DNA from 2 places in the Pseudomonas pichavaramensis genome. Region 1 is predicted to be linked to the other one. Evidence: predicted binding sites of a transcription regulator. Region 1 holds the regulator's gene; the other holds the start of a gene.
The links. The regulator FliA, encoded in region 1, starts transcription of late flagellar genes. The targets are predictions, from matches to a motif close to CTAAAGTTTNNNNNNNNNNNGCCGNTAA.
Positions count from the first base shown of each region.

Region 2: motA (flagellar motor stator protein MotA) is a predicted target of FliA. The motif match lies at 3,429-3,456, and genes of this name have one in related genera.

Region 1 covers NZ_JBJKFJ010000002.1:224,617-232,030, reverse strand. The annotation lists gene flhB (flagellar biosynthesis protein FlhB) at 1-299, shown strand, start outside; gene flhA (flagellar biosynthesis protein FlhA) at 560-2,689, shown strand; gene flhF (flagellar biosynthesis GTPase FlhF) at 2,701-4,011, shown strand; gene fleN (flagellar synthesis regulator FleN) at 4,120-4,950, shown strand; gene fliA (RNA polymerase sigma factor FliA) at 4,947-5,693, shown strand; gene ACJRW5_RS04600 (chemotaxis response regulator CheY) at 5,794-6,168, shown strand; gene ACJRW5_RS04595 (protein phosphatase CheZ) at 6,188-6,976, shown strand; gene ACJRW5_RS04590 (chemotaxis protein CheA) at 6,990-7,414, shown strand, end outside.
Region 2 covers NZ_JBJKFJ010000001.1:336,492-343,774, reverse strand. The annotation lists gene ACJRW5_RS01490 (class I SAM-dependent methyltransferase) at 1-395, opposite strand, end outside; gene rsgA (small ribosomal subunit biogenesis GTPase RsgA) at 484-1,515, shown strand; gene motB (flagellar motor protein MotB) at 1,509-2,507, opposite strand; gene motA (flagellar motor stator protein MotA) at 2,524-3,375, opposite strand; gene ACJRW5_RS01470 (HDOD domain-containing protein) at 3,493-5,016, shown strand; gene ACJRW5_RS01465 (rhodanese-like domain-containing protein) at 5,067-5,882, shown strand; gene asd (archaetidylserine decarboxylase) at 5,949-6,809, shown strand; gene ACJRW5_RS01455 (molecular chaperone) at 6,977-7,283, shown strand, end outside.

The DNA.
Region 1 (7,414 bases):
ACGACCCGGAAAAGGGGGGGGCGCCGATGCTACTGGCAAAGGGTGGTGATTTCGTGGCGCTGAAGATCCGCGAGATCGCTCAGGAGCACCAGGTGATGGTGCTGGAGTCTCCCGCACTGGCACGGGCGGTGTACTACTCCACTGAGCTGGACCAGGAGATTCCAGCCGGGCTTTACCTGGCGGTGGCGCAGGTGCTGGCCTACGTCTATCAGCTGCGCCAGTACCGCGCCGGCAAGGGCAAGCGCCCAGGGCCGTTGCCGGATCTGCCGATTCCGCCGGATCTTCGTCGCGACGAATAGAGCATAGCCACTGCAGGTTGGACGAGAAGGGCGCTTGGGTAGCCCGGATGCAATCCGGGCTACGTAACTGCGTCGTGTGTTTAGCCGGGGCGACGCTTGCGTAGGAGCCGCGCCCCGCGGCGAGTGTGTTCGGCGCGGCATCAGAAATTTCGCCCTGGGACCGTGCTTTTGCTTGCCGCTGCTTTTCTGGAACGCTTCTTGCCATTACCCCTCTAGGACGCAGTCTCGCGTCAAAAGATTGAATGGTTGGGGTAGGGCACGTGGCAGTAGATCGAGCACAGTTAATCGGTGAGGTGCGCAGCAACCTGGCAGGCTTGCGTCATGGCAACCTGGGCATTCCGCTGCTGCTGCTGGTCATGCTTGGCATGGTCATGTTGCCGATTCCGGCATTTTTGCTCGACGTGCTGTTCACCTTCAGCATCGCGCTGTCGATCGTCGTGTTGCTGGTCAGCATCTACGCGCTGCGGCCGCTGGATTTCGCCGTGTTCCCCACCATCCTGCTGGCGGCGACGTTGCTGCGTCTGGCGTTGAACGTCGCCTCTACGCGTGTCGTGCTGCTCAACGGTCACGAGGGGCATGGCGCGGCGGGCCAGGTGATCCAGGCCTTCGGCGAGGTGGTGATCGGCGGCAACTACGTGGTCGGTATCGTGGTGTTCGCCATCCTCATGATCATCAACTTCGTGGTGGTCACCAAGGGTGCCGGGCGCATCTCTGAAGTGAGCGCACGTTTCACCCTGGATGCCATGCCCGGCAAGCAGATGGCCATCGACGCCGACCTCAACGCCGGCCTCATCGACCAGGTCGAGGCCAAGAAGCGCCGTAGCGAAGTGGCCCAGGAGGCCGACTTCTACGGCTCCATGGACGGTGCCAGCAAGTTCGTCCGTGGCGATGCCATCGCCGGTCTGCTGATTCTGTTCATCAACCTCATCGGTGGTATCGCTATCGGCGTGCTGCAGCACAGCCTGGCCTTCTCCGATGCCGGCAAGGTCTACACCCTGCTGACCATCGGTGACGGCCTCGTCGCACAGATTCCTTCGCTGCTGCTGTCCACGGCGGCGGCGGTGATGGTGACCCGCGTGTCCACCTCCGAAGACATGGGTGCGCAGGTCAACCGGCAGATGTTCGCCTCGCCGCGTGCGCTGGCCGTGGCCGCGGCGATCATGATCGCCATGGGCCTGGTGCCGGGCATGCCGCACTTTTCCTTCATCGGCCTGGGCCTGATTGCCGCCGCTGGCGCCTACTGGATCGCCCACCGTCAGCGCAAGATCAAGGAAGAGGAGGTCAAGGAGGTCCAGCGTCAGCAGGAGCTGCTGCCAGCGCAGAAGGCGCAAGAGGTCAAGGAGCTGGGCTGGGATGACGTTACCCCTGTGGACATGGTCGGCCTGGAGGTGGGCTATCGCCTGATTCCGCTGGTCGACCGCAACCAGGGTGGTCAGCTGCTGGCGCGCATCAAGGGCGTGCGCAAGAAGCTGTCGCAGGAAATGGGCTTTCTCATGCCCTCCGTGCATATTCGCGACAACCTCGACCTGGCGCCCAACGCTTATCGCCTGACACTGATGGGCGTCAGCGTGGCTGAGGCCGAGGTCTATCCCGACCGTGAGTTGGCGATCAACCCCGGCCAGGTGTTCGGCCCGCTCAACGGCATTGCCGCCAAGGATCCGGCGTTTGGTCTGGAAGCGGTGTGGATCGACCCGACGCAGCGCGATCAGGCGCAGTCGCTGGGTTACACCGTGGTCGATGCCAGTACCGTGGTTGCCACTCATCTCAATCAGATCCTGCACAAGCATGCCCACGAGCTGCTCGGCCACGAGGAGGTGCAGCAACTGATGCAGCTGTTGGCCAAGAGCTCGCCGAAGCTGGCCGAAGAGCTGGTGCCGGGGCTGGTGTCGCTGTCGACCCTGCTCAAGGTGTTGCAGGCGCTGCTGCAGGAGCAGGTACCGGTGCGCGACATCCGCACCATCGCCGAGGCGATCGCCAACGTCGCGCCCAAGAGTCAAGATCCCGCCGCTATGGTTGCCGCTGTCCGCGTTTCGCTGGCACGTGCAATCGTGCAAAGCATTGTGGGACTAGAGCCGGAGCTGCCTGTGATCACTCTGGAGCCAAGGTTGGAACAGATATTGCTCAACAGTCTGCAGAAGGCCGGTCAGGGCAGTGAGGATGGCATCCTCCTTGAGCCTGGCATGGCTGAAAAGCTGCAGCGTTCCCTGGTGGAAGCGGCGCAGCGCCAGGAAATGCTCGGCAAACCGGTGATTCTGCTGGTAGCCGGTCCGATCCGGGCGATGCTGTCGCGCTTCGCGCGGCTGGCGGTACCCAGCATGCATGTGCTGGCGTACCAGGAAATTCCGGACAACAAGCAGGTCACCATAGTCGCTACGGTCGGCCAGAACTGAGGTAAAGGGTCATGCAGGTCAAACGCTTCTTCGCCGCCGATATGCGGACCGCCATGAAACTGGTGCGTGACGAATTGGGCGCCGATGCCTCGATCATCGGCAATCGCCGAGTCGCTGGTGGCGTCGAGCTGACGGCTGCGCTGGATTACCAGGCGCCGGCACCGGTACGGCCGAACCCGGCGCTGGAAGCCGAGCTGCGCAAGACCCAGGCACGCATCGCCAGTGCCCAGGCCGAGCTGACCACCCGTGCCGAGCAGGACGCTGGCAAGGATCGCCAGTTGTTCGCCAACGAGTCGCTGCTGGCCCCCGAACTGCCGGCTACTCCGGTCAAACCTCAGCGTCCTGTCGAGGCCGTCGCGGCTGCGGCGCCAGCGGTTGACCCGCGCGCGCTGGATGCCATGCGCTTCGAACTGCACGGCCTGCGTGAGCTGATCGAGGTTCAGCTGGGCTCGATTGCTTGGGGGCAGATGCAGAATCGTCGTCCGCAGCAGGCCAACCTCTGGCGTCGCCTGCAGCGCATGGGCCTGTCGGCCGAGCTGTCGCAAGCGCTGCTGAACAAGGTGTCTGGGATCGCCGAGCCGCGTCAGGCCTGGCGGATGATCCTGGCGCATCTGGCTCACGCCATCAGAACGCCCAAGGTAGAGCCGCTGGAAGAGGGCGGGGTAATCGCTCTGGTCGGCCCCGCCGGTATGGGCAAAACCACCACGCTGGCCAAGCTGGCTGCGCGCTACGTACTTAAGTACGGCGCGCAACAGGTCGCTCTGGTCAGTATGGATAGCTATCGTATTGGCGCGCAAGAGCAACTCAAGACGCTTGGGCGTATCCTTGGCGTATCGGTGACTCAGGTCGATCCAGGGCAGTCCCTGTTACAGGCTCTGACCCCCCTGGCCAAGAAGCGCGTGGTGCTGGTCGACACCGCCGGCCTGCCGGGCAACGATCCGGCTTTGCGTTTGCAGCTGGAAAGTCTGGCTTCGGCGCGGATCAAGGCAAAGAATTATCTGGTATTGGCGGCAACGAGTCAGAGCCAAGTGCTCAAGGCGGCCTACCATAGTTACAAGCGTTGCGGCCTTGCAGGCTGCATACTGACAAAGCTTGACGAGGCTGCCAGCCTGGGTGAGGTATTGGGTCTGGCTATAGGCCAGCAACTGCCGGTAGCCTATGTCACTGATGGACCGCGAATTCCGGATGACCTGCAGGTGCCGCGTAGTCACCAACTGGTCAGTCGTGCAGTAGGACTGCAGTCTGCGGAGCAGCCGAGTGAAGATGCCATGGCGCAGCTGTTCGCCGGGCTCTATCAGCAGCCGGCGCAGCGCGCCGGATAACGGACGGTATTGTTGCACCCTCCCGCGTCATGACGCAGAAGTGAACGGCCTCCACAGGTAATCGATCTGGGATGGCCAAGTCGAAGTTAGACAAGGTGTAGAAAGAACATGGGTATGCATCCCGTACAGGTGATCGCGGTGACCGGCGGCAAGGGTGGCGTCGGCAAGACCAATGTGTCGGTGAATCTGTCCATGGCCCTGGCTGACCTCGGCCGCCGAGTCATGCTGATGGACGCCGACCTAGGCCTGGCTAACGTCGATGTACTGTTGGGCCTTACGCCCAAGCGTACGCTGGCCGATGTGATTGCTGGCGAATGTGACCTGCGCGACGTATTGCTGCAGGGCCCGGGTGGTATTCGCATCGTGCCGGCAGCGTCTGGCACGCAGAGCATGGTCAGCCTCACGCCGATGCAGCACGCCGGGCTGATCCAGGCATTCAGCGATATCAGCGAGAATCTTGACGTGCTGGTGATCGATACCGCAGCCGGTATCGGTGATGCGGTGGTCAGCTTCGTTCGTGCTGCGCAGGAAGTTCTCGTGGTGGTGTGCGATGAACCGACCTCCATCACCGACGCCTATGCGCTGATCAAACTGCTCAATCGCGACCATGGCATCAGCCGTTTCCGTGTGCTGGCCAATATGGCCCACAGCCCGCAGGAAGGTCGCAATCTCTTTGCTAAGCTGACCAAGGTGACGGATCGTTTTCTTGACGTCGCCCTGCAGTATGTCGGTGCCGTGCCCTACGACGAGTGCGTGCGCAAGGCCGTACAGAAGCAGCGTGCCGTTTATGAAGCGTTCCCACGATCCAAGTGCGCTCTGGCGTTCAAGGCGATTGCCCAGAAGGTTGACACCTGGCCGCTGCCGGCCAACCCCCGTGGCCATCTGGAGTTTTTTGTCGAGCGTCTGGTGCAGCAACCGACGGCTGACAGCGCCGTATGACAGCAGCTTCTGGACTTCGTATGTACAACAAGGCGCAGGCGCAGGATTCCCAGCACCAGTTGATCGAGCGTTATGCCCCCTTGGTCAAGCGTATCGCCTACCACCTGCTGGCACGTTTGCCGGCCAGCGTGCAGGTCGATGATCTGATCCAGGCGGGCATGATCGGTTTGCTCGAAGCTTCACGTAAATACGACTCCAGCAAAGGAGCCAGCTTCGAAACCTTCGCCGGAATTCGTATCCGCGGGGCCATGCTCGATGAGGTGCGCAAGGGCGACTGGGCGCCGCGTTCGGTGCACCGCAACAGTCGCATGGTCAGCGATGCGATTCGTGTCGTGGAGGCCCGTACCGGGCGTGACGCTAAAGATCACGAGGTTGCGGCCGAACTCCAATTGAGTCTGGAGGATTACTACGGCATTCTTGGCGACACTTTGGGCAGCCGCCTGTTCAGCTTCGACGACCTTCTGCAGGACGGCGAGCACGGAGGGTTGCATGAAGACGCCGGGCACACCCATCTCGAACCTTCGCGGGACCTCGAAGACGAACGCTTCCAGGCGGCTTTGGCCGATGCCATCGCCGGCTTACCGGAGCGTGAACGTCTTGTGCTGGCGCTGTATTACGATGAAGAACTGAACTTGAAAGAAATCGGTGAAGTGCTGGGGGTTAGCGAGTCGCGCGTGAGTCAATTGCACAGTCAGTGCGCGGCACGCCTGCGCTCACGACTGAGCGAATGGCGCGCCGGCTGAAGGGCGGCTTACTCGCAGGCGCAAGCGGTTTCACGATTAAAGGACGTAGTTGCGAGCGCAATACGTTTGGGACTGTACGGAGGTCGACTTGGACAAGAACATGAAAATCCTCATCGTTGATGATTTTTCGACGATGCGACGGATCATCAAGAACCTCTTGCGGGATTTGGGTTTCACCAACACCGCAGAAGCCGATGACGGCACTTCGGCGCTGCCGATGTTGCAAAGTGGCAGCTTCGACTTTCTGGTGACCGACTGGAACATGCCCGGTATGACCGGCATCGACCTGCTGCGTGCCGTGCGCGCTGACGAGCGCCTCAAGCATCTGCCAGTGCTGATGGTGACTGCTGAAGCCAAGCGCGATCAGATCATCGAGGCGGCCCAGGCCGGCGTGAATGGCTACGTGGTCAAACCCTTCACCGCCCAGGTGCTGAAGGAAAAGATCGAGAAGATCTTCGAGCGGGTCAACGGCTGATGTCGGCCGCGAGGGTGCTATGGAACATGATGACTCCACGATGGGTGACCTCGAGTCGACCCTGAAGAACAACGCCCGCGATTTGGTCGATAGCCTCGAACAAGGCAATTTCGGCGCCGCGGTGCAACTGATCAACGAGCTCAACAAGGTCCGTGACCACGGGCTCTATCACGAGGTTGGCAAGCTGACCCGTGAACTGCACAACGCCATTGTCAATTTCCAGATCGATCCGCGCATGCCGCATGCGCAGGAGCTTTCGCAGATTGCCGATGCGACCGAACGCTTGAACTACGTCGTTACCCAGACCGAAAGGGCTGCCAACCGCACCATGGATCTGGTGGAGCAGAGCGCTCCGTTGGTCAATGACCTGAGCGATGAGGCGCAAAGCCTGGGGGCGGAATGGGGTCGCTTCATGCGTCGCGAGATTGGGGCTGACGGGTTTCGCGAACTGGCCAAGCGTGTCGAGCTGTTTCTGGCTCGCAGCGAGCGTGACGGCGCCAAGTTGTCCAATCACCTCAACGATATTCTGCTGGCGCAGGACTACCAGGACCTTACCGGGCAGGTGATCAAGCGTGTCACCCAGTTGGTGACCGAGGTCGAGAGCAATCTGGTGAAACTGATGCTCATGGCCAGTCAGGTCGATCGTTTTGCCGGTATTCAGCATGACCATGAAGTGCTGCGTGCCGAACAGGAAAAATCAAAAGAGCCATCGCGGGGTGAAGGTCCGCAGATTCATGCCGATAAGCGTGATGACGTTGCCTCCAGTCAGGACGATGTCGACGACCTGCTGTCCAGTCTAGGGTTCTAAGGAGCACACACATATGAGCTTCGGCGCCGATGAAGAGATCCTCCAGGACTTCCTGGTAGAGGCCGGCGAGATTCTCGAACAGTTGTCCGAACAATTAGTCGAGCTGGAAAGCCGACCGGACGACATGAACCTGCTCAACGCCATCTTTCGCGGTTTCCATACCGTCAAGGGCGGAGCGGGCTTCCTCCAGCTCAATGAGCTGGTGGAGTGCTGCCATATCGCCGAAAACGTGTTCGACATCCTGCGCAAGGGTGAGCGTCGCGTCGACTCGGAACTGATGGATGTGGTGCTCGAGGCTCTTGATGCAGTCAATGGCATGTTCGGTGAGGTGCGTGAGCGCCGCGAACCTACGCCTGCTTCCCCTGAGTTGCTGGCCGCACTGGCGCGCCTGGCTGAGCCTGCTGGGGCAGAGGCCGCTCCGGCTGCTGCGCCTGCGCA
Region 2 (7,283 bases), on a different contig from region 1:
TCACGCTCACTCAGCAGGCGCTGCAGCTGCTGCTGCGCCTTGCGCCCCGTCAAATAGAGCGGCACCTGCTCACGCAAACTGTTCCAGTTGACCAGCAGCAAGAGCACGAACCCCAACAGAAACAGCCAGGCGGGCAGCTCTGCACGCTGCACCAGCAGCAGCGAGGGAAGAAACGCCAGGTTGATCCACCACCACCAGCGCGACAAGCCCAGGCGCCAGCCTATTGCAGCGGCCAACACACCTTGCAGCAAGGCCACAGAAAACAGCGACAGGCGCCAGGGCACCAGTGCCAGCAGATACACCGTCACCACCACCAATGACACGGCCAGCCCCTGCGCGAGCAACGCACGCAACACAGGCAGTTGCAGCGCCCTTCTTTTCCCGCCTGTCGTCATTCCCTGCTCCCACTTCAGGCAGCCGAATGACCGCCGAGCGCTCATGCTAAACTCGCCGCGATCAACACTCCACCACCCCGGATGCTCCATGGCCAAACGCCAACTCAACCGCCGCCAGAGCTGGCGTATCGAAAAGATTCAGGGCGAACGCGCCGCCCGTGCCGCCAAGCGTGAATCGCGAGCGATGGAAGCACTGGAAGGTGGCGACCTGGGCCCGGAGCAGACCGGCCTGGTGATCGCCCACTTCGGCGTTCAGGTGGAGGTCGAAGGTTTGCAGGGCGAACTGGCTGGCCAGGTGTTTCGCTGCCACCTGCGCGCCAATCTGCCAGCACTGGTCACCGGCGACCAGGTAGTCTGGCGCCCGGGCAACCAGGGCGACGGCGTGATCGTCGCGCAACTGCCACGAGACAGCGAACTGTGTCGCCCGGACATGCGCGGCCAGCTCAAGCCCGTGGCAGCCAACGTCGATCAGATCGTCATCGTCTTCGCCCCGTTACCCGAACCCCATGCCAATCTGATCGACCGCTACCTGGTGGCCGCCGAGCACGCCGGAATACGGCCGCTCCTGCTGCTGAACAAAGCAGACCTGATCGATGCGCAGAACCAGGTGGCGCTGGATGCACTGCTCAAGGTCTACCGCCAGCTGGAGTATCCACTGCTGGAGGTCTCGGCTCACCAGGGCGACGGTATGGAGCAATTGAACAAGCGCCTGGATGGCCACGTCAGCGTCTTCGTCGGCCAGTCCGGGGTGGGCAAGTCATCACTGGTCAACAGCCTGCTGCCAGGCATCGACACCCGCGTGGGCGCGCTATCGGAGCTGACTGGCAAGGGCACCCACACCACCACTACGGCGCGGCTATTCCATTTCCCCGGAGGCGGTCAGCTGATCGATTCCCCCGGCATTCGTGAATTCGGCCTGGGCCATGTCAGCCGGGATGATGTGGAGGCGGGCTTCATCGAGTTTCACGAACTGCTCGGGCGCTGCCGTTTTCGTGATTGCAAGCACGACCGCGAGCCGGGCTGTGCACTACTCCAGGCACTTGACGAGGGTCGCATCCAGCCACAGCGCATGGCCAGCTATCGACATATCCTCGCCAGCCTGCCCGAAGACGACTATTGACCGTTGAGCTGGTCGAGCGGACCGCTGCCGCTGTCGAAGATATTCAATCGCTCTCGCAACTGATCAGCCGGAAGGGCCTCGGCAGGTTGCCCCTGCGTGGCACCCGCAGGGGCCTGGTCCTGCGGTTCGGGCTCCGCGCCCTGCTCTCCCTCGATGTTGCGCTGGGCACGCTTGGTCAGGACGACGATATCGATGCGCCGGTTGACCGGGTTCAACGGGTCCTCGCGATCGAACAGTGCTGACGAGGCATAGCCAACCACCCGGGCCACCTGCTCGTCCGGGTAGCCACCGGCAACCAGCGCTCGCCGGGCGGCGTTGGCGCGGTTGGCGGACAGCTCCCAGTTACCGAAGTCACCACGCCCCACGAAAGGCTTGGCATCGGTATGGCCGCTGACACTGATCTTGTTGGGTACGGCGCGAATGGTATCGGCCATGGTCAGCAGGATGTCTTCGAAGTAAGGCTGCAGTTCGGCACTGCCAAGGGCAAACATCGGCCGATTCTCGGCATCCATGATCTGAATGCGCAAACCATCCTGGGTGATTTCGAACAGGATCTGATCCTTGAAGCGCTGTAGATCGGGATTCTCCTCGACCTTGTTCTGCAGTTCCTGCAGCAATAGCTCCAGACGCTCCTGCTCCATCTTGTCGGCCAGGGTCTCGATCTGGTCCGCGCTGACACCCGTCTCGTCCGGCTGGCTCTCCGGCGTTTCGGAGATATCGGGATTGAGTGTGCGCTCTGGCGCCGGCGTCGGCGTACCGCCCAGGTCGATGGCGTAGGGACTGGCGCTTTCGGTGAAACCGACAGGGTCCTGAAAGTAGCCGGAAATGGCTTTTTTCTGCTCAGGAGTGGCCGACGACATCAGCCACATCACCAGGAAGAAGGCCATCATGGCAGTGGCGAAGTCGGCGAAGGCGATCTTCCACGCGCCACCATGGTGGCCGCCAGCGGTCTTCTTGACCCGTTTGACGATGATGGGTTGGTTGTTTTCCATGCGTCAGCTATCCGGTTCAGTTACCGCGCATGGCCTGTTCGAGCTCACTGAAGCTCGGCCGGTGCGCAGGGAACAGCACCTTGCGGCCGAACTCGACAGCCAGGGTCGGCGGCATACCCGAAGCCGATGCGACCAGCGTCGCCTTGATCGCTTCGTAGAGGTTCAGCTCTTCCTTGGCGTCATGCTCGAGCGCACCGGACAACGGGCCGAAGAAACCGTAGGAGGCCAGGATGCCGAGGAACGTACCGACCAGCGCAGTACCGACTTTCTCACCGATCTGTGCGTTATCCGCCTCGGCGAGAATCGACATGGTGATCACGATACCCAGCACCGCAGCGACGATCCCCATGGCCGGCATGCCGTCAGCGACCTTGGCGACGGCATGCGCCGGGTGCTCCACCTCCTCCTTGAGGCTCGCAAGCTCCATGTCGAACAAACCTTCGAGCTCATGAGGCGCCATGTTGCCGGACGACATGATACGCAGGTAATCACAGATGAAAGCGGTCATGCGAGCATCTTTCAGCACCGCAGGATATTTACTGAAGATCGGGCTGGCATTCGGATCTTCGACATCCGCCTCGATCGCCATCATGCCCTCACGCCGGCTCTTGTTGAGAATCTCGTAGAGCAGCTTGAGCACTTCCAGGTAGTAGGTGTGAGTGAAGCGCGAGCCGAACATGCTCAGCGACTTCTTGAACACCGTCATGAACATGCTGCCGGGGTTGGCCTGCAGAAACGCCCCCAGCGCCGCACCACCGATAATCATGACCTCGAACGGGTGGACCAATGCCATCAGTTGTCCGCCCGAAAGCACGAACCCACCGAACACGCAGCCAAAAACGACGATGATGCCTATGATTTTTGCCATAAAGGAACGCTTGTAGAGCCAAGAGGATGGGTTGTTTAAAACAACCCTTCTAATTATCGGAACTTATGCGCCAGACTATAGCCAGTTAAGGTCAAAAGCCAGCTCGGCTCAACCCACATGTCGACGCCAAAGCCTCTGCCACGCACTCTGGACGCCTGGTCGCAACACCTGGCCAGATTGCCGTTACCCATCGAGCAGCAGCAACATCTGCGCTTGCGTCGCGTGCTGGGCGACAGCCGCCGTACCTGGCGTGAAATTGCCGAAGCCATAGAGTCGAGCCCCTCGTTCGCGCTGCAGGTTCTGCGCGAGGCCAACCAGTCGGGCAACAGCCTGAGCGAGCCGGCGGAGAGCGTCGAAACCGCCCTATCACGGCTCGGACTGACACGTTGCGAAGCCTTGCTCAACCAGGCCCCCGCCTTACCGGAAAGCGAAATCCCCCTGGCATTTCGCCAGATCCTGCTGATCAGCCAGCATGCGAGCCAACAAGCTCGTGGCCTGTTCGGCGCGCGCCTGGCCCGCCTGTGGAATGAGCTGCACGGCTGCAGCCTACTGTTTCTCGCTCCGCTGTGGCCGCTGCTATGCGCCCATCCACACCTGTTCGAGGCTTGGGAGCAGCGGGTACTGCTCAAGGGCGAACGCCCGCAAATGGTCGAAAAGGAGCTGCTGGGGGGTTCCCTTATCCAGCTGTGCGTGAAACTGGCCGAGCGCTGGCGTCTGCCTGAGTGGATAGTGCGCGGCTACCGCCTGCTCGAGCGTGACCGTCGCCAACTGGTCAAGGCACTGCACATCGCTCGCGACAATGAACATCCACTGCATCAGCAGCAACTGCTCGACGCGGACATCCCGCTGCGCCACTGGCTGACCCAGCCCAGCAACTGCGTATTGCTCGCCAACGGTCTGGCGGTCTCCGCCCATCACGCCTGGGACACTCCGCACACCTTGCGCTGGCAACTGTTGACCGGGCTCTACCTGCAGGTTCCCCTGAGCGAGCTGCAGCAGGAAGTCCATCAGCATGCCGTTAGCAGCGCCCGATTGATTCATGACAACGCTCTGTGGCATCCGGCGCAGGCGCTGATATGGCCCTGGGACGCCCACCGCCTGAAGCCGGCGGTTAACGTGACCCCACCACCAAAACGTGATGACCTTGCCGCCTGGCGCCAGCTATGCGCGCGCCTGCTCGCCGAGCCCAGCAGTTTCACCAATGTGCCGCAGCTGACTGCCTGCGCCCGGGACGCCCTGCAGGCCTGCGGCCTGAAGCGCGTGTTGCTGCTACTTGCCGACCGCCAGCACAGCCGCCTGCAAACCCAGCAACAGGCGGGACTCGACCCCAGCGCGGCATCACTCAGCCTCGACCCGGCACAAAGCCAGGTACTGCGGCGCCTGCTAAGCGAACCTGGCCAACTGCGCCTGACGCCGAGTAACGTCGCCAAATTCTCCGCGCTGCTGCCGGGCCATCTCAAGGCCCTGTTCCCCAGCGAGCACCTGCTGCTGCGCTCGCTGGCCAGCAACGGCCGCGTGGTCATGCTGGTGGTCGCCGACCAGGGCGGCCAGCCGCTCAATGACGTATGCCTGCAGGCTTTCGCCAAGACCATACAGTGCATCGAGCGTGCGCTGAGCAGCTTTGCCCGCCGCGGGCGCTGAAACACGTGGTTTCCGCTACAATCGACCTCTTTTCATATGAGGAGGCCGCGATGTCCGCCTTCGACAACCTGCCGCTGGTGCTCGAACCCGCCGAACTGGCCGAGCGCCTGGATGCTCCCGAACTGATCCTGCTCGATCTCAGCAGCGCGGCGCGTTATGCCACAGGCCATATCCCGCGTGCACGCTGGGTCGATGCCAAGCGCACGCAACTGGGCCAGCCACCTGCACCTGGTCTGCTGCCCGAGCGGGCGCAACTCGAAGCGCTGTTCGCCGATATCGGCCATCGTCCGGATGCCATCTACGTGGTCTACGACGACGAAGGCGGCCCCTGGGCCGGGCGCTTCATCTGGTTGCTCGACGTGATCGGCCACCAGCGCTATCACTTTCTCAACGGCGGGCTGCAAGCCTGGGTCGATGACGGGCTGCCTCTGGACCAGGAAACACCTGAAACCGTCCGCACTCAGGTATCACTGACGCTGAGCGACGCCCCCACCGCCTCTCGCGAATACCTGCAATCGCGCCTGGGCGCTGACGACCTGGCGATCTGGGACGTGCGCGGTGCGGATGAGTACCGTGGCGAGAAACTGAGTTCAGCACGCGGCGGGCACATTCCCGGCGCCACGCACTTCGAATGGACTGCCGGCATGGATCCGCAACGCGGCATGCGCATTCGCACGGATATCGCCACGGTTCTGCAGGAGCTGGGCATCACCCCGGACAAGGAAGTGATCACCCACTGCCAGACCCACCGCCGCTCCGGCTTTTCCTACGTTGTGGCCAAAGCCTTGGGCTATCCCCGGATCAAGGCTTATGCCGGCTCCTGGTCAGAGTGGGGCAATCTGTCCGACACGCCCATAGAACGCTGAGCCCGAAACCCACTTATTGCCAGCGGGCCTGACCATGCCGGCTGGCTCCGCTGCCAAGGAAACACGATGAAACAACGCCTCTTCATTCTCAGCCAGTACCTGCTGCCCCACCACTTGCTGTCGCGCCTGATCGGTTATGTCGCCGAGTGCCGCATCAGCTGGCTGAAGAACCCTCTGATTGCCTGGTTCGCCAAGCAGTATCAGGTCAACATGAGCGAAGCACAGGTAGAAGACCTGCGCGCGTTCGAGCACTTCAATGCGTTTTTCACTCGCGCACTGAAAGAAGGCGCACGTCCGCTGGATGAAACACCGGGCGCCATCCTCAGCCCGGCCGATGGGGCGATCAGTCAACTCGGCACCATCGAACACGGTCGCATCTTCCAGGCCAAGGGCCACAGCTTCAGCGCAGTAGAACTGCTGGGCGGCGACAGCGAACGTGCCGCGCCCTTCATGGGCGGTCAGTTCGCCACTGTGTACCTGTCGCCGAAGGACTACCACCGCGTCCATATGCCGCTGGGCGGCACACTGAAGGAAATGGTCTATGTCCCTGGACGCCTGTTCTCGGTCAACCAGACCACGGCAGAGAACGTACCTGAGCTGTTTGCCCGCAACGAGCGGGTGGTTTGCCTGTTCGACACCGAGCGCGGGCCCATGGCCGTAGTCTTGGTCGGCGCCATGATCGTCGCCAGCGTCGAGACCGTCTGGGCCGGCCTGATCACCCCACCCAAGCGCGAGCTGAAAAGCACTCGCTACGATGCAGCAGCACGCGCACCGATCGAACTGGCCAAGGGCGCCGAAATGGGCCGTTTCAAACTGGGTTCCACCGCTATCGTGCTGTTCGGACCGGAGCAGGTGAAATGGGCCGAAGAGCTGGGTGCCGGCAGCACGGTACGTATGGGGCAGTTGCTGGGAAATGCTCAGCACTGAAGTGCTGACAAACTGAACCTGCATATCGACCACTTGGTCATAAATCCGTAGGCTGCGCTGGCTACCCGAACCTGAGGACGGGCTGCCAGCGCAGCCAGATGCTGCTAGAGTTCGAAAGACTATTACTAGAGCCGCGTGTCATCGTGTGGCCGGAGTATCCGAGTTCGATGGATAGACAGAGTCCCCACCTTCAGCTGTTACGCGTCCCAACACCGAGCAAGCAAAGCCTCAGCTTCTGCGACGGCACCCCCCGCGACCTCAAGCGCTGGATTGCCGCCCTGCCCAAAGCGAACATCGGTGAAACCGCGCGCCAGCTGTATCAGAGCCTGGTGGAACTCAATCAACTCCTCACGCCTTCGGACAATCGTCTGCAATTGCTGGAAATGTTGCGCCCGGAGGTCAGCTTCGTATGCCAGCATCTGGAACGCCACTTTCTCAACCAGGCCATCGTCCTCGACGAACGCCCGCGCAAGG